Regions from separate parts of the Streptomyces sp. JLYT201 genome, predicted to be linked through region 2. Evidence: riboswitches for the same ligand, from Rfam matches in the RefSeq annotation. Region 2 holds a riboswitch; each other region holds the start of a gene.
The links. Region 2 has a riboswitch for cobalamin ahead of AC5WAM_RS04935 (CoA-acylating methylmalonate-semialdehyde dehydrogenase). Riboswitches for the same ligand answer to the same signal wherever they lie in the genome.
Positions count from the first base shown of each region.

Region 1: linked by a shared signal. The riboswitch ahead of AC5WAM_RS14400 (ribonucleoside-diphosphate reductase subunit alpha) and the one ahead of AC5WAM_RS04935 (CoA-acylating methylmalonate-semialdehyde dehydrogenase) in region 2 are both predicted to bind cobalamin.
Region 3: linked by a shared signal. The riboswitch ahead of AC5WAM_RS29855 (ABC transporter substrate-binding protein) and the one ahead of AC5WAM_RS04935 (CoA-acylating methylmalonate-semialdehyde dehydrogenase) in region 2 are both predicted to bind cobalamin.

Region 1 covers NZ_CM182551.1:3,599,626-3,606,655, reverse strand. The annotation lists gene AC5WAM_RS14400 (ribonucleoside-diphosphate reductase subunit alpha) at 1-1,923, opposite strand, end outside; adenosylcobalamin-variant (AdoCbl-variant) riboswitch at 2,070-2,168, opposite strand; gene AC5WAM_RS14395 (GNAT family N-acetyltransferase) at 2,269-2,766, opposite strand; gene AC5WAM_RS14390 (hypothetical protein) at 2,927-3,562, opposite strand; gene mctP (monocarboxylate uptake permease MctP) at 3,631-5,250, opposite strand; gene AC5WAM_RS14380 (DUF3311 domain-containing protein) at 5,247-5,534, opposite strand; gene AC5WAM_RS14375 (CstA-like transporter-associated (seleno)protein) at 5,655-5,855, opposite strand; gene AC5WAM_RS14370 (carbon starvation CstA family protein) at 5,852-7,030, opposite strand, start outside.
Region 2 covers NZ_CM182551.1:1,144,293-1,151,322, forward strand. The annotation lists gene mmsB (3-hydroxyisobutyrate dehydrogenase) at 1-294, opposite strand, end outside; gene AC5WAM_RS04925 (enoyl-CoA hydratase/isomerase family protein) at 291-1,358, opposite strand; gene AC5WAM_RS04930 (acyl-CoA dehydrogenase family protein) at 1,355-2,512, opposite strand; gene AC5WAM_RS04935 (CoA-acylating methylmalonate-semialdehyde dehydrogenase) at 2,521-4,020, opposite strand; cobalamin riboswitch at 4,194-4,373, opposite strand; gene alaS (alanine--tRNA ligase) at 4,513-7,030, opposite strand, start outside.
Region 3 covers NZ_CM182551.1:7,061,508-7,068,537, reverse strand. The annotation lists gene AC5WAM_RS29865 (ABC transporter ATP-binding protein) at 1-78, opposite strand, end outside; gene AC5WAM_RS29860 (FecCD family ABC transporter permease) at 75-1,139, opposite strand; gene AC5WAM_RS29855 (ABC transporter substrate-binding protein) at 1,136-2,152, opposite strand; cobalamin riboswitch at 2,302-2,488, opposite strand; gene AC5WAM_RS29850 (VOC family protein) at 2,512-2,958, opposite strand; gene AC5WAM_RS29845 (helix-turn-helix domain-containing protein) at 2,964-3,836, opposite strand; gene AC5WAM_RS29840 (HAD family hydrolase) at 4,075-5,208, shown strand; gene AC5WAM_RS29835 (asparaginase domain-containing protein) at 5,205-6,182, opposite strand; gene AC5WAM_RS29830 (DUF2252 domain-containing protein) at 6,294-7,030, opposite strand, start outside.

The DNA of each region.
Region 1 (7,030 bases), 2.5 Mb from region 2:
GGAGACCTGCGGCTCGATGCACTCGTAGACGCCCGCGATGGACGCGATGGTGGCCGTCGGGGCGATGGCGAGGAGCAGCGAGTTGCGCATGCCGACCTTGCCGATGCGGGCCCGCAGGGCCTCCCAGCGCTCGGGCCAGGCCCGCTCCGTCTCGTAGTGGTCGGGGTGCAGGACGCCGCGCGCCGTGCGGGTCTTCTCCCAGGCGGGCAGCGGCCCGTGGCGCTCGGCGAGGTCCGCGGACGCCTCGTACGCGGCGAGCATGATCCGCTCGGCGATCCGCGTGGACAGCGCCTTGGCCTCGGGGGAGTCGAAGGGCAGCCGCAGCTGGAAGAAGACGTCCTGCAGGCCCATGGCGCCGAGGCCCACCGGGCGCCACTTGGCGTTGGACTTCCCGGCCTGCTCGGTCGGGTAGAAGTTGATGTCGACGACGCGGTCGAGGAACGTCACGGCGGTGCGGACGGTGGCGTCCAGGCGCTCCCAGTCGATGTCGCCGTCCGCCACGAAGGCCCCGAGGTTCACCGAGCCGAGGTTGCACACGGCCGTCTCGCCGTCGTCCGTGACCTCCAGGATCTCCGTGCACAGATTGGAGGAGTGCACGGTGTGGCCGGGCTCGGCGGTCTGGTTGGCGGTGCGGTTGGAGGCGTCCTTGAAGGTCATCCAGCCGTTGCCGGTCTGCGCGAGGGTGCGCATCATGCGGCCGTACAGATCGCGGGCGGGCATGGTCTTCTGCGCCAGGCCCTTGGCCTCGGCCGCGCGGTAGGCCGTGTCGAACTCCTCGCCCCACAGGTCGACGAGCTCGGGCACGTCGGCGGGGGAGAACAGCGACCACTCCTGGTCGGCGGCGACCCGGCGCATGAACTCGTCCGGGATCCAGTGCGCCAGGTTCAGGTTGTGGGTGCGCCGGGCGTCCTCGCCGGTGTTGTCCCGCAGCTCCAGGAACTCCTCGATGTCGGAGTGCCAGGTCTCCAGGTAGACGGCGGCGGCGCCCTTGCGGCGGCCGCCCTGGTTCACGGCGGCGACGGAGGCGTCGAGCGTCTTCAGGAACGGCACGATGCCGTTCGAGTGGCCGTTCGTGCCGCGGATCAGCGAACCGCGCGAGCGGATGCGGGAGTACGACAGACCGATGCCGCCCGCGTGCTTCGACAGACGCGCCACCTGGTGGTAGCGGTCGTAGATGGAGTCCAGCTCGTCGAGCGGCGAGTCGAGCAGGTAGCAGCTCGACATCTGCGGGTGGCGGGTGCCGGAGTTGAAGAGCGTCGGCGACGACGGCAGGTAGTCGAGGCGGCTCATCAGGCCGTACAGCGCGGCGACCTCGTCGAGGGCGTGAGCGGAGTCGTCCTCGGCGAGACCGGCGGCCACGCGCAGCATGAAGTGCTGCGGCGTCTCGATGACCTTGCGGGTGATCGGGTGGCGCAGCAGATAGCGGCTGTGCAGCGTGCGCAGGCCGAAGTAGCCGAAGCGGCGGTCGGCGCCGTCGGCGAGCGCGGCCTCCACGAGGGCGTCCAGACGGGTGCCGTGCAGGGCCGCGAAGGCGGCGGTGCGGTCGGCGATCAGGCCCTCGCGGTGGCCCACCGCGACGGACTCGGAGAACGACGTGACGCCCTGCGAGGCGGCCTCCTCGCGAATGCCGATGCTCAGGAGCCGGGCGGCGAGCCGGGAGTACGCGGGGTCCTCGGAGATGAGCCCGGCGGCCGCCTCGGTGGCGAGCTCCCGCAACTCCGCCTCGTCGGCCTTCGCCGAGCGACCGCGCAGCGCGGCCGCGGCGACGCGTCCGGGGTCGGCGTCGGGAAGGTCGGCGGTGAGGTCGGTCAGGGTGCGCAGCAGGGCGGCGCCGGGCCCGTCGGTGGACGGGGCGGACTGCTCGGCGTGCTGCTGACCGGCTTCGGCCTGCGCTGACGCGGGCTCGGCGGGCGCGATGGTCACGTGGTGCTCTCCCTCGCTCGGCTCTGGGCATCGAGGCAGGCGAAGGCACACGGGCGCGACCGCGCGAGGCGGTACGTACGCCGCGTCCACCAGCCCATGTCCACGAGGCCCGGACGTCTGCACCCGGACCGGGCGGCACGGGTGCGCTGTCGGCAGGTCCTCGGACTTTGTGGGTACGCAAATGCGCACACGTACACCGTTGCGGGACAGTTCCGGACTTCCACCGGATTCCCCTGCGGCGACAGCGAGGACGAGCATACATCTTGTGCCGGGTTTCGGTGGTGCCCCTAGATGTTGTGTCGGAGGTGACCGCTCCCTCACGGGGTGTGGTCGCTCCTCGGCCCGTCAGAGCGTCAACTCGTAGGAGAGGAGCCCCAGACCGGGGACCGGCTCCCAGTCCCGGCGCGGGGCGCGGACGAAGCCGAGCCGCTCGTAGAGCCGCTGGGCCGCGAGCATCGTCGGCTGGGTGGACAGCACGACCGCGGCGCGCCCCGCGGTCCGGGCGCGTTCGACGCAGGCGCGCACCAGGGCCTCGCCCGCGCCCCGGCCGCGCGCCGCGCGCGCGACGGCGAGCATGCGCACCTCCGCCTCGTCCGCGCGCGCGATGTCGGCCATGGGTCCGGCCGCGGGCACGAACGTCACGCCCCCGAGCAGCCGCTCGCCCGCCACCGCGACGAGCACCTCGGCGGCCTCGGCCCGCCCGGCGACATCGCGCAGGTGGTCGCGGTAGCCGCCCTCCTCGGCGCCGAACTCCAGGAAGCCGTCGCGCAGATACGCCTCGACGGTGAGCTCGCCCAGGGCCGCGTACTCGGCGGGCCGCACCCGCCTGATGACCATGTCCATGCGCGGCAGTGTGCCGGAGCGGCGTGCGGGGGGCCGAGGGGGTGCCCGATGGCGTGTCGGCCGGAGCCCCGGGCGGGGTGCCCGGGGGCGTGTCAGCCGGAGCCCCGGGTGGGGTGCCCGGTGCCGTCTCGGCCGGAGCCCCGGGCGGGGCGCCGGTGGGTCAGCCGCCCGCGCCCGGCGGGTCCTGCGGGGCGCCGTCGCCGTTCGGCGGCAGGTCGCCGCGCTCCACGGGGCGGCCCGTGTCGCCGCCGTCCGTGGGCAGGCCCTCGGGGTCGGCCGTCTCGGGCAGGGTCGCGTCGAGTTCGCGGTCGTCGGCGCGGTGGGCGGCCTCGGCGGCGGCGCGCAGCACCTCGCGGCTCACCGCGTCGCGGTCGGCGGCGAGCTGGATGCGCAGCCCGTTCTCCGTGCGGACGTACTCGTGCCGGGAGCCCGTGCGGCGGTACCAGCCCTTGCCGTCCTTCTCGCAGCGCGTGGCGGCGGGCGGGACCGTGCGGCAGTTCCCGTCGGTGACGGTGCCCCGGTCGACGGAGAGCGTGAGCTGCGCGCCGCCCTCGTCCCGTACGTAGGTGGACTGGAAGCCGTAGTCGCCGATCACGCCCACCGACTGGCGGGCCAGCTCGAAGCCGTCGGCCTCCGTCACGTAGACGTGCTCCACGACCGTCTGCGCCGCCTCGGCGCGGGCCTTCAGCTCGGCGCGGTCCGGCGGTGCCGCGCTGTCGAGGCTGTCCGAGCCGCAGCCGGTGAGGGCGAGCGGCGCGAGGAGCAGGGCCGGGAGGAGGCGGCGGGAACGTCTCATGCGCACATCCTTTCGCATGCGTCCGCCGCCGTGCCCCGCCCGGCCCTGTGGGTCCGTAGCGCCTCGGCTCAGTGGCCCGCCCCCACCTTGGGCAGCTCGACGGCCACGCCCTGGTCGCCGGCGTCCGCCGTGTAGTCCTCGGGGGAGGTCTCGTCGACGCCGTCGGGGGCCTTGATCGCCTTCAGGACGAAGGTGAGGACGACCGTCACGACCACGTTCAGGACGAACGCCGTCAGGCCGATGTAGCCGATCTCGCCGATGCCGGGGATCTCCTTGGAGGACCCGCCGAAGTGCGCTTGCGTCGGCGAGGCGACGCCGTAGGCGGCCACCGTGCCGTAGACCATGCCGGCCGCCCACCCGGCGAGCAGCGCCCACCGGTGGAACCACCGCGTGAACAGGCCGCCGACGAGTGCGGGCATGGTCTGCAGGATCCAGATGCCGCCCAGGAGCTGGAAGTTGATGGCGACGGTCTTGTCCATGGTGAGCACGAAGGCGAGGGCGCCCACCTTCACCAGGAGCGAGACCAGCTTGGAGACCTTGGTCTCCTGCTCGGGCGTCGCGTCGGGCTTGAGGAAGTCCTTGTAGATGTTGCGGGTGAAGAGGTTCGCGGCCGCGATGGACATGATGGCGGCGGGCACGAGCGCGCCGATGCCGATGGCCGCGAAGGCCACGCCGGTGAACCAGTCGGGGAACATGTCCTCGAACAGCTGCGGGATCGCCAGCTGCCCGTTGTCGACCTTCACCCCGGCCGCGATCGCCATGAACCCGAGCAGCGCGAGCAGGCCCAGCATCAGCGAGTACAGCGGCAGGATGGTGGTGTTGCGGCGGATCACGTCCCGGCTGCGCGAGGACAGCGTCGCGGTGATCGAGTGCGGGTACATGAAGAGCGCGAGCGCCGAGCCGAGCGCCAGGGTCGCGTACGTCCAGGTCCCCGCGTCCCCGGGCACGAGCGCGCCGACGGGCTTGCCGGTCGCCTCGTTGGTCGCCGAGAACTTCTCGCTCGCCGCGTGGAAGACGTCGTCGAACCCGCCGAGTTTGATCGGGATGTAGATGATGGCCACCACGATCACGATGTAGATCAGGGTGTCCTTCACGAACGCGATCAGCGCCGGGGCCCTCAGGCCCGAGGAGTAGGTGTACGCGGCGAGCACGCCGAAGGCGATGAGCAGCGGCAGGTCCTTGACGAACCAGTTGGTGTCGTCGCCGCCGCCGACGCCCATCACGTCCAGGACGGCCTGGATGCCGACGAGTTGGAGCGCGATGTAGGGCATCGTCGCGAGGATGCCGGTGACGGCCACCGCGAGCGAGAGCCCCTTGGAGCCGAAGCGCCCGCGCACGAAGTCGGACGTGGTCACATAGCCGTGCTTGTGCGAGACCGACCAGAGCCGGGGCAGGAAGGTGAAGATCAGCGGATAGACGAGGATGGTGTACGGCACCGCGAAGAACCCGGCGGCGCCGGCCGCGTAGATCGCCGCGGGCACGGCCACGAAGGTGTACGCCGTGTAGAGGTCGCCGCCGAGCAGGAACCACGTCACCCAGGTGCCGAACGACCGGCCGCCGAGGCCCCATTCGTCGAGGCTGTCGCTCTCGGCCCGGCGCCAGCGGGCGGCGAGGAAGCCCATGACGGTGACCGCGAGGAAGAAGAAGATGAAGACGGCGAGCGCGACGCCGTTCACGCCGTCGTTCATGACCGCGCACCCCCCTGGCCGCGGGCGGCCCTGCGGGCGCGCTGCTCACGCTGCCACAGCTGATAGGCGATCATCGTGAGCGCGGTCGAGATCAGCACCCACAGCATCTGGTACCAGTAGAAGAACGGGATGCCGATGAAGGCCGGGTCGGCCTTCGCGTAGGAGCTCACCCAGAGCATGGCCACGAAGGGCGCCGCGAGACAGAGGGCGACGACCACACGGACCGGCGTGACCACCGGCTGTCTCACTTCAGGCGCAACCGGCACTTCAGGCACATCTGGCATACCGCGGCTCCGTTCGCTCACTTATCCCGTGTTTAACGTGCGGGAAATCTAAGCGACGGTCTTGGCCTACGGAACCCCTGTCCGTATAACGGACGGGCCACAGAGGGCTCGTCAGGGCGCTCAGCAGCAGCGGAAGCCCTGCCGCGGGTCCGACTCCTGGCGGTCCGTCCGCATGCGCTCGAACGCCCGCCGGGTCGGCACGGCCGCGGCCGGGTGCTCCTTGCGCACGTGCGCCACGTACCGCTCGTACGCGGACTCGTCCGTCAACTCCCGTACGTACCAGCGGATGGCGCGCAGCGCGCGGCGCAGCGGGCCGCTCACGACGAGCCCGCCTTGGTGCGCTCGTAGGCCGCCAGCTCCGCCTTCTCCTCCTGCGTGGCGACGAGCCCGGCGGGCGCGACGGTCCTCGACTCCACGAACGGCGCCTCGCTCAGGCGCGAGGACAGCGGATCGCGCACGTGCCGGACGCAGACGCGGGCCGCGTCCACGAGCACGATCACGACGAGGATCGCGAGGGCCGCCGAAAGGACGCCGTCCACCGTGGAGTTGGTGACGACGGTGTGCATGTCGTCCATGGTCTTGGCGGGCGGCAGGATCTTGCCGTCGTCGATGGCGTCCCGGTAGACCGAGCGCTGTTTGAAGAAGCCCACGCGCGGGTCGTCGGAGAACACCTTCTGCCAGCTCGCCGTGAGCGTCACCGTCGCGTCCCAGGCCAGCGGGACCCCGGTGATCCAGGCCCACTTGAGCCGTCCGGACTTCACCAGGAGCGTGGTGCACACGGCGAGGGCGACGGCGGCGAGCAGCTGGTTGGCGATGCCGAAGATCGGGAAGAGCTGGTTGATGCCGCCGAGCGGCTCGTGCACGCCGACCCAGAGGAAGTAGCCCCACAGGCCGGTCACGACCGCGCTGGTCAGGACCAGGCCCGGCTTCCAACTCACGTTCTTGAAGGGCTTGTGGACGTTGCCCAGCATGTCCTGGAGCATGAACCGGCCCACGCGCGTGCCCGCGTCGAGCGCGGTGAGGATGAACAGCGCCTCAAACATGATCGCGAAGTGGTACCAGAACGCCCGCAGCGAGTCCCCGGTGACCTTGGAGAAGATCTCCGATACGCCGATCGCGAGGGTCGGCGCGCCGCCCGTGCGCGAGAGCAGCGAGCTCTCCTCGACGTTCTTGGCGGCCTGCGCCAGGTCCTCGGGGGAGATGGTGTACCCGAAGTTCGCGACCGCCCGGGACGCCTCCTGGACGGTGTCGCCGACCACGCCCGCGGGCGCGTTCATCGCGAAGTACAGGCCCGGGTCGATGATGCTCGCCGCGACCAGGGCCATGACCGCCACGGACGACTCCATCAGCATGGAGCCGTAGCCGATCATCCGGACCTGGGTCTCCTTCTGGATCATCTTCGGCGTCGTACCGGAGGAGATCAGGGCGTGGAAGCCGGAGAGCGCGCCGCACGCGATTGTGATGAACACGAACGGGAAGAGCGAGCCCGCGAAGAC
Region 2 (7,030 bases):
GAACAGCGTGCCGGGCCGGGCCGCGCCGAGCAGGCCCTCGTCCTCGTAGAGGGAGAGGACGTGCCGGCCCGCGGGGAGCATGGTGAAGACGACGTCCGCCCCGGCCACGGCGGCCACCGCCGAAGGGGCGGCCTCGACCCCCGCGGCCACGGCGGCGGCGAGCGCCCGGGGCACCAGGTCGTGGCCCACGACGCGGTGTCCGGCCCGGACGAGGTTGGCGGCCATCGGGCCGCCCATGTGGCCGAGGCCCACGAAGGCGACGACGCGGGACCGGTCCTGTGCTGCGGGGTTCACCACGGCTCCTCCTGTGCGGGTTCGCCGCCGCCGAGCACGAGGTCGCGCGCGCCGAGCGGCAGGAAGTAGCGGTCCACGTCGGCGGCGGTGACCTCGGCGAGCGTGGCCGGGGACCAGCGCGGGGCCCGGTCCTTGTCGATGACCTGGGCGCGGATGCCCTCGACGAGGTCGGCGGAGCCGAGGGCCGCGCACGACACGCGGTACTCCTGCTCAAGGACCCGTTCGAGCGGCCCGAGCCGCCGGGCGTCGCGCAGCGCCCTGAGGGTGACCTTGAGGGCGGTGGGCGACTTGCCGAGCAGGGTCTCGGCGGCCTCCTTCGCGGCCGGTGAGCCGTGGGCCCGGAGGCGGTCGACGATCTCCTCGACCGTGGCGGCCGGATAGCAGACGTCGATCCACTCCCGGTGCCCGGCGAGCGTCCCGGCCGGTGCCTCGGTCACGTACCGGGCGAGGACGTCGCGCACCGGCTGTGTCGCGAGGTCCGCGACGAGCCGCGGCAGGTCGGCGGAGGGGACGAAGTGGTCGGCGAGGCCGCACAGGAGGGCGTCCCGCGCGCCCACGGGCTCGCCGGTGAGGGCCAGATGGGTGCCGAGTTCGCCGGGCGCGAGGCCGAGCAGATGGGTACCGCCGACGTCGGGCACGAAGCCGATGCCGGTCTCCGGCATGGCGATCCGGGAGCGCTCGGTGACGACGCGGACGCTGCCGTGGGCGGAGACGCCGACGCCGCCGCCCATCACGATGCCGTCCATGACGGCGACGTAGGGCTTGGGGTAGCGGGCGATGCGGGCGTTCAGGCGGTACTCGTCGCGCCAGAAGTCCGCGGACGCCCCGCCGCCGGTGCGCGCGTCCTCGTGGATCTGCCGGATGTCGCCGCCCGCGCACAGCCCGCGTGCGCCCGCGCCGGTGAGGACGACGGTCTCGACGGCCGGGTCCGCCGCCCAGGCGGTCAGCGCCTCGTCGACGGCGCGGACCATGGCGTGGGTCAGGGCGTTCAGGGCGCGCGGCCGGTTGAGAGTGAGGTGGCCGGCCCGGCCCTCGGTGCGGATCAGGACGGGGTCGCCGGTCATCGCAGCGCCCCCGTGAGGCCGCGGGCCACGATCAGGCGCATGATCTCGTTGGTTCCTTCCAGGATGCGGTGCACGCGCAGGTCACGGACCAGCTTCTCGATGCCGTACTCCGTCAGATAGCCGTAGCCGCCGTGGAGTTGGAGGGCGCGGTCGGCGACGGAGTGGCCGGTGTCGGTGGCGAACCGCTTGGCCATGGCGCACAGCTGCGGCGCCTGCGGGTCGCCCTGGTCGAGGGCCTGCGCGGCCTGCCGGACCAGGGCGCGGGCCGCCGCCAGCTCGGTCGCCATGTCGGCGAGCTCGAAGCGCAGCGCCTGGGCGTCCAGCAGCGGGGCGCCGAAGGCCTCCCGGTCCGCGAGGTGGACGAGGCTGCGGTCGAGGGCGCTGCGGGCGCCGCCGAGGGAGCAGGCGGCGATGCCGAGGCGGCCGCCGTTCAGGGCGTTCATGGCGATGCGGAAGCCGTTGCCCGCGCCGCCGAGCAGCCGGTCGGCGGGGACGCGCACGCCGTCGAGGACGACCTGCCGGGTGGGCTGCGCGTTCCAGCCCATCTTCTTCTCGTTCGCGCCGAAGGACAGGCCCGGGTCGTCGCGTTCGACGACGAACGCGGACACGCCGTCGGGTCCGCCGCCGCCGGTGCGGGCCATCACCACGTACACGTGCGCGGCGCCCGCGCCGGAGATGAACTGTTTGACGCCGGTGAGGACGTACGCGTCCCCGTCGCGCTCGGCGCGGGTGCTCAGCGCCGCGGCGTCCGAACCGGCCCCCGGCTCGGTGAGGCAGTAGCTGCCGAGCCGGTCCATGGAGGTCAGCGGCCCCAGCCAGCGGGCGCGCTGGGCGCGGTCGCCGTAGTGGTCGATCATCCAGGCGACCATGTTGTGGATGGACAGATAGCCCGCGACGGAGGGGCAGCCGGAGGCGAGGGCCTCGAAGACGAGGACGCCGTCGGACCGGGTCAGGCCGGAGCCGCCCGCGGCCTCGTCGACGTAGACGCCGCCGAGCCCGAGGTCCGCGGCCTTGCGCAGCACGTCGACCGGGAAGTGCTTGTCCTGGTCCCAGGTGAGGGCGTGCGGGGCGAGGTGTTCCTCGGCGAAGTCGAGGGTGGTCTCGACGAGGGCGAGCTGGTCCTCGCCGAGCAGGGTGGTGGTCGTGACGGTCATCGGGGCGCTCACGCCATCGTCGGGATCGTGAAGCTCGCGCCTTCCTTCGCCCCGGAGGGCCAGCGCGAGGTGACGGTCTTGGTGCGGGTGTAGAAGCGGATGGCGTCGGGGCCGTGCTGGTTGAGGTCGCCGAATCCGGAGCGCTTCCAGCCGCCGAAGGTGTGGTAGGCGACGGGGACCGGGATGGGGACGTTGACGCCGACCATGCCGGTGTCCACGCGCCGGGTGAAGTCGCGGGCGGTGTCGCCGTCGCGGGTGAAGAGCGCGACGCCGTTGCCGTAGGGGTGCTCGGTGGGCAGCCGCAGCGCCTCTTCGTAGTCGGCGGCCCGTACGACGGACAGGACGGGGCCGAAGATCTCCTCCTGGTAGATCCTCATGTCCGGGGTGACGCGGTCGAAGAGCGAGGCGCCCGCGAAGAAGCCGCCCTCGTGGCCGGGCAGGGTGACGTCACGGCCGTCGACGACGAGTTCGGCGCCCTCCTCGACGCCGAGGTCGACGTAGGCGCGGACGCGCTCGACGGCGTCGCGGCCGACCAGCGGCCCGAAGTCGGCCTCGGGGTCGTCGGAGCGGCCGATGCGCAGCGAACCGACGCGCTCCTTGAGGCGGGCCACCAGGGCGTCGGCGGTGGCCTCGCCGACCGGGACGGCCACGGAGATCGCCATGCAGCGCTCGCCCGCGGAGCCGTAGCCCGCGCCGATCAGCGCGTCGACGGCCCTGTCGAGGTCCGCGTCCGGCATCACGATCATGTGGTTCTTGGCGCCGCCGAAGCACTGGGCGCGCTTGCCGTGCGCGGCGGCGGTGGCGTACACGTGCGCGGCGATCGGCGTGGAGCCGACGAAGCCGAGCGCCTTGACGCGCGGGTCCTCCAGGAGCGTGTCGACGGCCTCCTTGCCGCCGTTGACGACGTTCAGGACGCCCGGCGGCAGGCCCGCTTCGAGGAACAGCTCGGCCAGACGCAGCGGGACGGAGGGGGCGCGCTCGGAGGGCTTGAGGACGAAGGCGTTGCCGCAGGCGAGCGCGGGCGCGGCCTTCCAGAGCGGAATCATCGCGGGGAAGTTGAAGGGCGTGATCCCGGCGACGACGCCGAGGGGGCGGCGCAGCGAGTGCACGTCGATGCCGGTTCCGGCGTTGTCGGTGAACTCGCCCTTGAGCAGGTGCGGGATGCCCGCGGCGAACTCCACGACCTCCAGACCGCGCTGGAGGTCGCCGTGCGCGTCGGCGACGGTCTTGCCGTGCTCGGACGACAACAGGTGCGCGAGGGCGTCGCGTTCGTCCTCGACGAGCTGGAGGAACCGCAGCAGGACGCGGGCGCGGCGCTGCGGGTTCCACTCGCCCCAGGCGGGCTGCGCCTTCGCGGCGTTCGCGATCGCCGCCTCGGTGTCCGCGCGGTGCGCGAGCGGTACGCGTGCCTGGACGTCACCGGTGTTGGGGTCGTACACGTCGGCGTGCGTTCCCGATGTTCCCGGGGTGTGCTCGCCGCCGATGAAATGGGTCAGTTCACGGACCATGGGGACCTGCTTCTCTCGTCAGGTGCGGTCCGGGGATGGCAGGGCTGGGCCGCGCGCCGCCACAGGGCACGCCGAACAGCCGTCAGGCAGCGGGGATCACCGCTCGCAGGTCCGGATCTCCAGGGTCGCGGGTGCGCACCGGGGCCATGCGTGTCTGCTCCATCCTCGTGGACAACACGGAACACCCCGCGGCCGGTATCCTGACTCCCGGATCAGCGCGCGCTCCCCCGCCTTCCCGACGGACTTCTCCGTCAGTGGCGTCGATCCTCCACGGGAACGCGCTCCCCGGTCACAGTGGCGGGACCGTGCCGGATTCACACCGGCTTCCCTGCACCGCGGGCCTTGGTCACGACGATATACTTGGACGTCCTAGTAAGTCCACGGAGGCCAACCCCTACCGCACCCCTGACACCCCCGAAGGGGCACGGGGAGCCGCGCGACCAGCCACGACGGACCTCAGGTGAACGGCCGTCGTGGCTGCTCGCGCCGCGCTCAGGCGCCGAGTTCCTCGCGTACGACTCCGGGGAGTCCGGCCACCGCGGCCGCGAGCGCGTCCCGGTCCGTCCCGGCGCCCTGCGCCACCTCGTCCGAGCCGCCGCCGCGGCCGCCGAGCAGCCGCTTGACCAGGGCGGACGCGGACAGGCCCGCCGACCGTGCCGCCTCGTTCACCGCCACGGCGAGCACCGGCCTGTCGCCGGAGAGGGTCACGGCGGCCACGCCCGGCCGCTCGGGGCGCAGCCGTCCGCGCACTTCGAGGGCCAGGGCCCGCGCGGCGCCCGCGTCGCCCTCGGCCGTCGCGGTGGCCACGTACGCGCCGCCCACCTCGACGGCCCGCCCGGCGAGCTCGGCGGCGCGCGCGGCACGGGCCGCCTGCCGCAGGCGTTCGTTCTCCCGGTCGGCGGCCTTGAGCCGGGCGAGCAACGCGGCGACGCGGTCGGGGAGTTCGGCGCGCGGCGCCTGGAGCTGCTCGGCGATGCCGGCGAGGAGGTCGCGCTCGCGCGCGAGGTAGCCGAAGCCCTCGATGCCGACCGCGGCCTCCAGGCGCCGCATGCCCGCGCCCACCGACGACTCGGCGGTCAGCGCGATGACGCCGATCTGCGCGGCGTGCTCGACGTGGGTGCCGCCGCACAGCTCGCGCGACCAGGCGCCGCCGATCTCGACCACCCGGACCCGCTCGCCGTACGTCTCGTCGAACAGCGCGAGCGCGCCGAGCTCCTTGGCCTCGGGCAGCGTCATCCAGCGCACGCCGACGGGCAGGTCGCGGCGGAGGGCGCGGTTGGCGGCCTCCTCGACCTCGCTGCGGACGGTGGCGGAGAGGCCGCCGCGCCAGGGGAAGTCGAGGCGCAGCTGGCCCGGGCGGTTGTAGGAGCCGGACTGCAGGGCGGTCGGGCCGAGGATCTCGCGCAGGGCGGCGTGCAGCACGTGGGTGCCCGAGTGGGCCTGGCGCGCGCCGAGGCGCCACTCGGGGTCGACGGCCGCGTGCACGGCGTCGCCGACGGCCACCTCCCCTGCCGCGACGCGGATCTGATGGGCCACCAGGCCGGGCAGCGGCCGCTGCACGTCGAGCACCTCGGCCTCCAGCGAGGCCCCGGTGAGCCGTCCGGCGTCGCTGTCCTGGCCACCGGACTCGGCGTAGAACGGGGTGCGGTCGAGGACGGCGGTGACGATCTCGCCGTCCCGGGCGACCGGTACGGGACCCGCGGGGCCCAGCAGCGCGAGGACGCGGGAGTCCGTCGCCAGGGTGTCCCAGGCGCGCCAGTCGGTGGGCCCGTGCGCGTCGAGGACGGCGCGCAGGGCCGAAGTGTCGGGGGCGGAGCCGGACTTGCGGGCGCGGGCGTCGGCGCGGGCCCGCTCGCGCTGCTCGCGCATGAGCGCCGTGAAGCCGTCGCGGTCGACCTCGACGCCCTGTTCGGCGGCCATTTCCAGGGTGAGGTCGATGGGGAAGCCGTAGGTGTCGTGCAGCAGGAAGGCCTGGGCGCCGGGCAGGTGGCGCCCGCCGTCGGCCTTGACCCGGGTGACCGCGGTGTCCAGGACGGTGGTGCCCTGCTTGAGGGTGGCGCGGAAGGCGTCCTCCTCGCCCTGGGCCTGGTCGGCGATGCGCGCGAAGGCGTCGGCGACCTCCGGGTAGCTCGGCGCCATCCGGTCGCGGGCGACGGCGAGCAGGTCCGCGAGCGCCGGGTCGCCGTACCCGAGCTGGCGCAGGGAGCGCACGGCGCGGCGCAGGATGCGGCGCAGCACGTAGCCGCGGCCCTCGTTGCCGGGCGCGGTGTTGTCGGCGAGCAGCATCAGGGCGGTGCGGACGTGGTCGGCGACGACGCGCAGACGGACGTCGGCGGTGGCGTCGGCGCCGTAGCGGACCCCGGCGAGCTCGGCGGCGCGGTCGAGGACGGGCCGGGTCTCGTCGGTCTCGTACAGGTTGTCGACGCCCTGGAGGAGGGTGGCCATGCGCTCCAGGCCCATGCCGGTGTCGATGTTACGGCGGGGCAGTTCGCCGAGGATCGGGAAGCCGGTCTTGCCGGTGCCCTCGCCGCGTTCGTACTGCATGAAGACGAGGTTCCAGAACTCCATGTACCGGTCCTCGTCGACGGCGGGGCCGCCCGCGCGGCCGAGGGCGGGGCCCCGGTCGTAGAACAGCTCCGAGGACGGTCCGCACGGGCCGGGCACGCCCATGTGCCAGAAGTTGTCCTCGTCGCCGCGCGCCACGATCCGCTCGTCGGGCAGCTCCGCGAGCCGCCGCCACAGGGCGCGCGCCTCGGTGTCGGAGTGGTGCACGGTGACCCAGATCCGGGCCGGGTCGAGGCCGTAGCCGCCGTCGGCGACGGGGCGGGTGCTCAGCTCCCAGGCGTAGGCGATGGCCTCCTCCTTGAAGTAGTCGCCGAAGGAGAAGTTGCCGTTCATCTGGAAGAACGAGCCGTGCCGGGTGGTCTTGCCCACCTCCTCGATGTCGAGGGTGCGCACGCACTTCTGCACGCTGGTGGCGCGCGGCCACGGCGGTGCCACCTCGCCGGTC
Region 3 (7,030 bases), 5.9 Mb from region 2:
CTCCTGAGCGGGAAGCCCCGCCTCAGGCTCCGCCGGAGTGCCTGCCGAAGGCTCCGCACGGGACCGCGCCGCGCTCATCCGACCCTCCTCGTGCGGTAGAGGACCGCCACGAACGCGGGGACGCCGATCAGCGACGTGACCACGCCGACCGGCACCTCCTGCGGGTCCAGGAGCGTACGGGCCAGGGTGTCCACCCAGATGAGGAACACCGCGCCGGTCAGGGCCGTCACCGGCAGCAGGCGGGCGTGGCGCGGGCCGACGAGCACGCGGGCCGCGTGGGGCAGGGTCAGGCCGACGAAGCCGATGGCCCCGGCCGCGCTGACCAGGGCCGCCGTGAGCAGGGCCGTGGTGCACAGCAGGAGCAGCCGGACCCGGGTGACGTGCACGCCCAGGGCGGCCGCCGCGTCCTGGCCGAAGGCGAACGCGTCGAGGGTGTGGGCCTGGGACAGACAGATCACCAGGGCCACGGCGAGGACCGCCGCGCACACCGCCACGTCCGTCCAGTCCGCGCCGCTCAACGAGCCGAGCAGCCAGAACAGGACGCCGCGCGTCGTCTCCGCGTCCGCGGCCGTCAGGATGACGAAGGAAGTGAGGGAGGAGAAGAGCTGCATGGCCGCCACCCCGGACAGGACCACGCGGTCCGTCGTGGCGCCCAGGGCCTGGCTGAGGAGCAGCACGAAGCCGAACGCGCACAGGGCTCCGGCGAAGGCCCCGCCGGAGACCGACACCGCTCCCCCGCCGACCCCGAGGACCACCACCGCCACCGCGCCCGTGGACGCCCCGGAGGACACGCCGAGGACGAAGGGGTCGGCGAGCGGATTGCGCAGCAGCGACTGGAGGACCGCGCCGCACACGGCGAGGCCCGCCCCGCAGACGCCCGCGAGCAGGGTGCGCGGCATGCGCAGGTTCCACACGATGCCGTCGCGCAGCGGGGTGAGCTCGGCCTCGCCCCAGCCGAGGTGGGCAGCCACCGCCGCCCAGACGTCCGGTACGGAGATGTCGGCCGGGCCGATGGTGACGGCGACGGCCACCGAGAGCGGGAGCGCCACCAGGCCCGCCGCCCACAGCAGGGCCGCGCGCCAGGCGCCGGACCGGAGGCGCGGGCCGCCGCGGGCCCGCTCGCGTGCGGCCGTGCTCACCGGGCCAGGCCGAACGCGCGCAGCCCCGCCGCGACTTGCTCGATGCCGTCGACCGTGCGGATCGTCGGGTTGAGGGCCTGGCCGCTGAGCAGCACGTACCGCTTCTTCTTCACGGCCGTGAGGTTCCTGGTGACGGGGTTGGACTCCAGGAACCTGATCTTCTGGCGGGCGCTCTCGGCCGACTGGGCCTTGCGGGTGAGGTCGCCGATGACGAGGACGTCCGGGTCGCGGTCGGCCACGGTCTCCCAGTTGATCTGGGGCCACTCGGCGCGCGTGTCGGCGAAGACGTTGCGGACGCCGAGGGCGCGGGTGATGACGCCGGGCGCGCCGCAGCAGCCCGCGATGTAGGGCGCCTTGGAGTCGGAGAACCAGTACAGGACGGACGCGTCGGACGCCTTGAGCGTCTGCTTCGCCCTGGTCACGCGGGACTTGAGGTCCGCGACGAGGCGCTCGCCGCGCGCCTGGACGTGGAAGACCCGGGCCAGGTCGCGGATCTCGCCGTAGACGGTGTCCATGGTGAGCGTCTTGGTGCGGGTGCCGTCGCCGTCGCCGCCGTTGTCCTTGCCCGCGCAGTCGGTGGGCGAGACGTAGACGGGGACGCCGAGCTCGGTGAACTTGGCGCGGTCGGCGACGCCGCCCTTGCCGACGGTGTAGAGGAACGACGCGCTGACGAAGTCCGGCTCCTTGGAGAGGACCTTCTCCAGGGACGGGTAGCGGTCGGCGAGGCGCTCGACCTTCGCGTTCTGCTTCTTCAGGCGGGGCAGGACCGGGTCGGTCCAGGTGCCGGTGCCGGCCATGCGGTCGGCGAGGCCGAGGGAGAGCAGGATCTCCGTGGAGCCCTGGTCGAGGGAGACCGCCCGCTTCGGCGGGGCCGTGACCTCGGCCTTCTTGCCGCAGGAGGTGACCGTCACCGGGTAGCCCGCGGCCTTGGCCCCCTCGTCCTGGCGCTTCGCGGAGCCGCCGCCGCAGGCGGTGAGCAGGAGCAGGCCGCCCGCCGCGAGCAGCGCGGTCAGGCGCGCCCCGGGGGCGGTGCGGGCGCCGGGGGCGGCGCTGCGGGGACGGGCGGGCGCGCGGCGTGCGCGAGGGGCGAGAGGGGGCACAGGACTTCCCGGGTCTCATGGCTCATGCGCGGAGCCTGGTCTGCGAAACCCCGCCGCCCGGCGCGCGGTCGGCGGTGCCAGCAGGTCTTCGGACTCGGGTTCGTCCGGGCGGGGCCGCCTTCCCGGATGTCCGGTGACATCCAGTGGCCGCTGGTCCCGCCCGTCCCCCTCACCGCTGCGCGTCAGTTCCGGATTCCCACCGGATTCCCTGGCCCTGGTGCGGGCGCGACTGGCGTGCGCAAGCTATCACCCCGCCGCGGGCCGGGCGGACGTCACCCCTGCTCGGGGCGCGGTTCGCCGCGGTAGGTGCCGAAGGACCACTTGTTGCCCTCCGGGTCCGCGACGGCGAACTCGCGGCTGCCGTACGGCTGGTCCTCGATCTCGCGGATGACCTTCACGCCCGCCTCCTTGAGGCGGCGGTGGAGGGCGTCGACGTGATCCGTGACGACGTACGCACCGAACGTCCCCGGCTTGAGGCACCACTCGGCCGACTCCGGGTCGTACGAGCCGAGCATGACGCCGCCGCCCTCGGGCCAGTCGAGCTGGGCGTGGGCGACGCGGCCGCCGTCCTCGTACACGGCGGTGCGCAGGAAGCCGACGGTGGTGACGAGGAAGTCGATGAGGGCGGGGGCGTCGTGGGCCTGGAAGGCGGGCCAGACGTCGGGGGCGCGGAGGTTCGGGGTGTTCTGAGTGCTCTGTACCGCTTCGGTGGTGTTCATGCCTCTCAGTCTTCGCCGTCGCGGTGTCCCCCGGCTTGGATATTCCGGCACTCCTCGGCCAGCCAGGCGGTCGGGCTCGCGCCCGTGTACTGGCGGAAGTCGCGCACCAGGTGGGAGTGGTCGTAGTAGCCGCAGTCGGCGGCGACGCGGGCGAGGTCGGCGGGCGCGCCCGCGACGACCGCGCGCACGACCCGCGCCTTCGCGTGCTGGAAGCGCATCAGGCGGGCGGCCTGCTTGGGCGTCACGCCGGTCTCGGCGCGGAAGAGGGCCGTCAGGCGGCGCTCGCTGAGCGCGACGTGCGCGGCCAGGCCCCGCAGGGTGCCCGCGCCCCGGTGCCGGGCGAGCCAGGCCCAGGCCTCGGCGACCTCGGGGCGCACCGGGGCGAGGCGCCCGGCGTCGGCGGCGCGGCGCGCCAAGTAGGCGTGGAGGCAGGCGAACCGCTCGTCCCAGCCGTCGGCCTCGCACAGCCGCTCGCGGACCTCGGCGGCGATCCGGCCGAGGACGTCCGTGCCGTCGGTGACGAGCCGTCCCGTCAGCTCGGCGGCCGGGAGGCCGAGGAGCGAGCGGGCCGCGAGCGGGTGCACGGCGAGCTGGATGCCCGCCTGGTGCTCGGGCTGCACGACGTACGCCGGGCTCTGGTGCAGACCGCCCACGACGATGTCGGTGCGCTCGGCGTCGGGCCCGGTGGCCCGCTCCGCCGTGGAGCCGGTGACGACGGGCCCGTCGAGCGAGAAGATCAGCGTCAGATACGGCGACGGCAGGCCGCGGTGCAGGCCCGGCGTCTCGCCGCTCGTGCGGTAGCCCACGGCGGACACGACCTTGCCGCCCTGCTCGGGCGGGAGCGGGACGCGGACGAACTCGCGGCGGGCGGTGTCCATGCGTCCATTGTGACCGCATGTGCGGGCCAGGCACGGCCTCGCGGGCGCCGGGCACGGCTTCGCGGGGGGGGGCGGGCACGGCCTCGCACGCGCCGCCGCGGCTACCCGCTGCGTCGCGTCCCATGCCCGCCACGCACCGTGACATCGATCATGGGAATCGGCCCCGCGCGCTCGTAGCATGTCCCGCCGCTCCGCCCGGGGCGGCGCATCACCTCCGAGGATCCGAGGAACGGACACCATGGCTGTACGAGCACGAAGCAGGAGCAAGCGGGCGGTCCTCGGACTCGCGGGGGCGCTCGCGGCGGCGGTGTTCGCGGGCGGCGCGCTGTGGCCGGGCGCGGACGCGGCCACGGCGCGCCCGTCGGCCGCGCCCGTCCGGCTCGCGCACTGGCCGAAGCCGGTGGCCGCCGAACTCGGCGAGGTCATCGCCGAGAACGCGCACAACGGCGCGTACGCCGTCTTCGACGCGGACAACACGACGTACCGCAACGACCTGGAGGAGGCGCTGCTTCCGTTCCTGGAGATGAAGGGCGTCCTGACCCGGAGGTCGATGGACCCGTCCCTGAAGGTCATCCCGTTCAAGGACACGGCCACGCACAAGGAGAGCCTCTACAGCTACTACACCCGCCTCTGCGAGGTCGACGACCAGGTCTGCTACCCGTGGGCCGCGCAGATCTTCTCCGGCTTCACGCTGAAGCAGCTCAAGGGGTACGTCGACGAGCTGCTCGCGTACGACCGGCCGATCCCGGCGACGTACTACGAGAACGGGAAGGTGACGCGGACCGAGGTCCACCGCCCCGAGTTCTCCCCCGGCATGCGGGAGCTGTACAAGTCCCTGCGCGCGCACGGGATCGAGGTGTACGTGGTGAGCGCCGCGAGCGAGGACCTGGTGCGGATGGTGCTCGCCGACCCGAAGTACGGGTACGGGGTGAAGCCGCGCAACGTCATCGGCGTGGGCCTCCAGCTCAAGGACCCGAGGACCGGCCGCGTCACCAGCTCCCGCAAGGAGATCGCCGAGGGCCGCTTCGGGCCCGAGGACCGGGCGCGGCTCGCCCGCTACGAGCTGACGCCGAACCTGTGGGCGCCGCTGACCTGGTACCAGGGCAAGCCCGCGGCGATCTCCACGTACATCGACGAGTGGAAGAAGCCCGTCCTCGTGGCCGGGGACACGCCGTCGAGCGACGGGCCGATGCTCTTCCACTCGGCGGACGTGCGGCACGGGGGCGTACGCGTGTGGGTCAACCGCAAGGACAGCTCCATGAAGCAGCTGGACGCGATGAAGCGGAAGAACGCGGCGCGGCAGCGGGAGTTGGGGCAGCCCGTCACCGCGGACAAGCGGTGGCTGACGGTGACGCCGGAGCAGCTCGGCTAGGCACCGCTGCCGTCGAGGCGGCGGAACGCCCTCTCGACGGCCGGGCGGTCCGCGCCGTCCGCGAGGAGGGCGTGGAGCAGCAGGCGGGCCTTGGGCGCGTCGAGGGAGCCCGCGGAGATCAGGCCGCGGGACAGCAGGTCGGCCTCGGAGCCGGGGCCGCGGTAGGTCTCGCTGAGGAGCGGGCCCGCGCCGGTGCGCGAGGCGAGGACGACGGGCATCCGGGCGGCGCGGGCCGCGAGCGGTTCCACCAGCCACTGGGGTGCGTGCCCGGCGCCGAAGGCCGCCACGACCAGGCCGTCGAAGCGGTCGTCCACCGCCTCCAGTAGCTCGCCGCCGTCACCGAGGGAGAGGGTCAGCAGGGCCACGCGGGCGGCGTTCCCGAGCCGCAGCGGGCGCTCCACGGTGGGCTCCTGGGGGCGCAGCAGGATCCGCGGCACGCCCTCCACCACGCGGCCGAGCGGACCCGCGCCGGGCGAGACGAACGGGGTGAGCGAGGTGGTGTGCGCCTTGCGCGCGTGCCGGGCCGCGTGGATCTCGTCGGCGAGGAGCACGAGGACGCCGAGGTCCCGGCAGCGGGGGTCGGCGGCGACGGCGAGCGCGGCGGCGAGGTTCGCCGGGCCGTCCGCGCCCGGCAGGTCGGGGCGGCGCATCGCGCCGGTGACCACGATCGGGGCGCGCGGCGCGCACGCCACGTCGAGCAGGAAGGCCGTCTCCTCCAGGGTGTCGGTGCCCTGGACGACCACGACGCCGTGGCCCGCGGCGGTGGCCTCGTCCACGCGCTCCGCGAGGGCGGCCAGGTCCGCCAGGGTCAGCGAGGAGCCCGGGAGCCTGCGGAAGTCGTGCAGCTCCGTCTTGACGTCGTCGGGGACGGGGACGGCGGCGAGGGTCTGGGAGCCGGTGAGGCGGGCGGAGCCGCCGCCGGAGTGGGCGGAGATGGTGCCGCCGAGGGTGAAGACGCTGACGGTGGTGGTCATGCCGGAGGCTCTCCCCGGGCCCGCACCGGCCCGAAACCAGGAGGCGCGGTTGCGCGCGTCACACGGCAGCCCGGGCGGCGGGCCCCTTCAGCACGCCGTTCAGTACGCGGTTCAGTACGCCGTGGTCGCGGTGAGGACCCCGGCCTCGATCGCGCTGGTCAGCGCCTTGTGGTCGGTCGCGTTCTGGGAGACGTAGCGCACGGCGAAGGCCGCGACGGCCCGGTCGAAGGTGTCGGCGGAGCCCAGGTAGGCGGCGATGGCCACGCGGTCGCCGGAGCGGGCGTGGGCACGGGCGAGGGCGGTGCCGCAGAGGCGGGCGTAGGCGAGGAGTTCGGCGGGTTCGAGGGCGGCGACGTCCACGGAGCCCTTCATGTCGCGCAGCTGGCGCCAGTAGTAGGCGCGGCCCTGCGGGCCCGTCATCCAGCCGAGGAAGATGTCGCCCGCGGCCTGGAGCAGGCGCTGGCCCGCGACGACGCGGTGGCCCGGGTGGAGGTAGGGGCCGGTGGGCAGATGCTCTTCGAGGACGGACCGCACGGCCTCCTTGATCTGCAGGAACAGCGGGTCCTCGGCGTCCCGGCCGGTCAGCAGCACGATGAAGCAGCGGGTGCCGACGCTGCCGACGCCGACGACCTTGCGGGCGGCGTCGACGAAGCGGTAGCGGTCGAGCAGGAGGCGGCGCTCCTCGGCGAGGGTCGAGCGGTAGTCGCCGAAGATCTTGCGCAGCGCCGCCATGTCGGGGGCGCCCGCCGGCTCGAGCAGGGGCGGGTCGTGGACGATGCGGCGGCGGCCGTCGACGACCTCGGTGAGTCTGCCGAGGGCCTGGAGGCTGGTGCGGCGGCGGGCGTGCG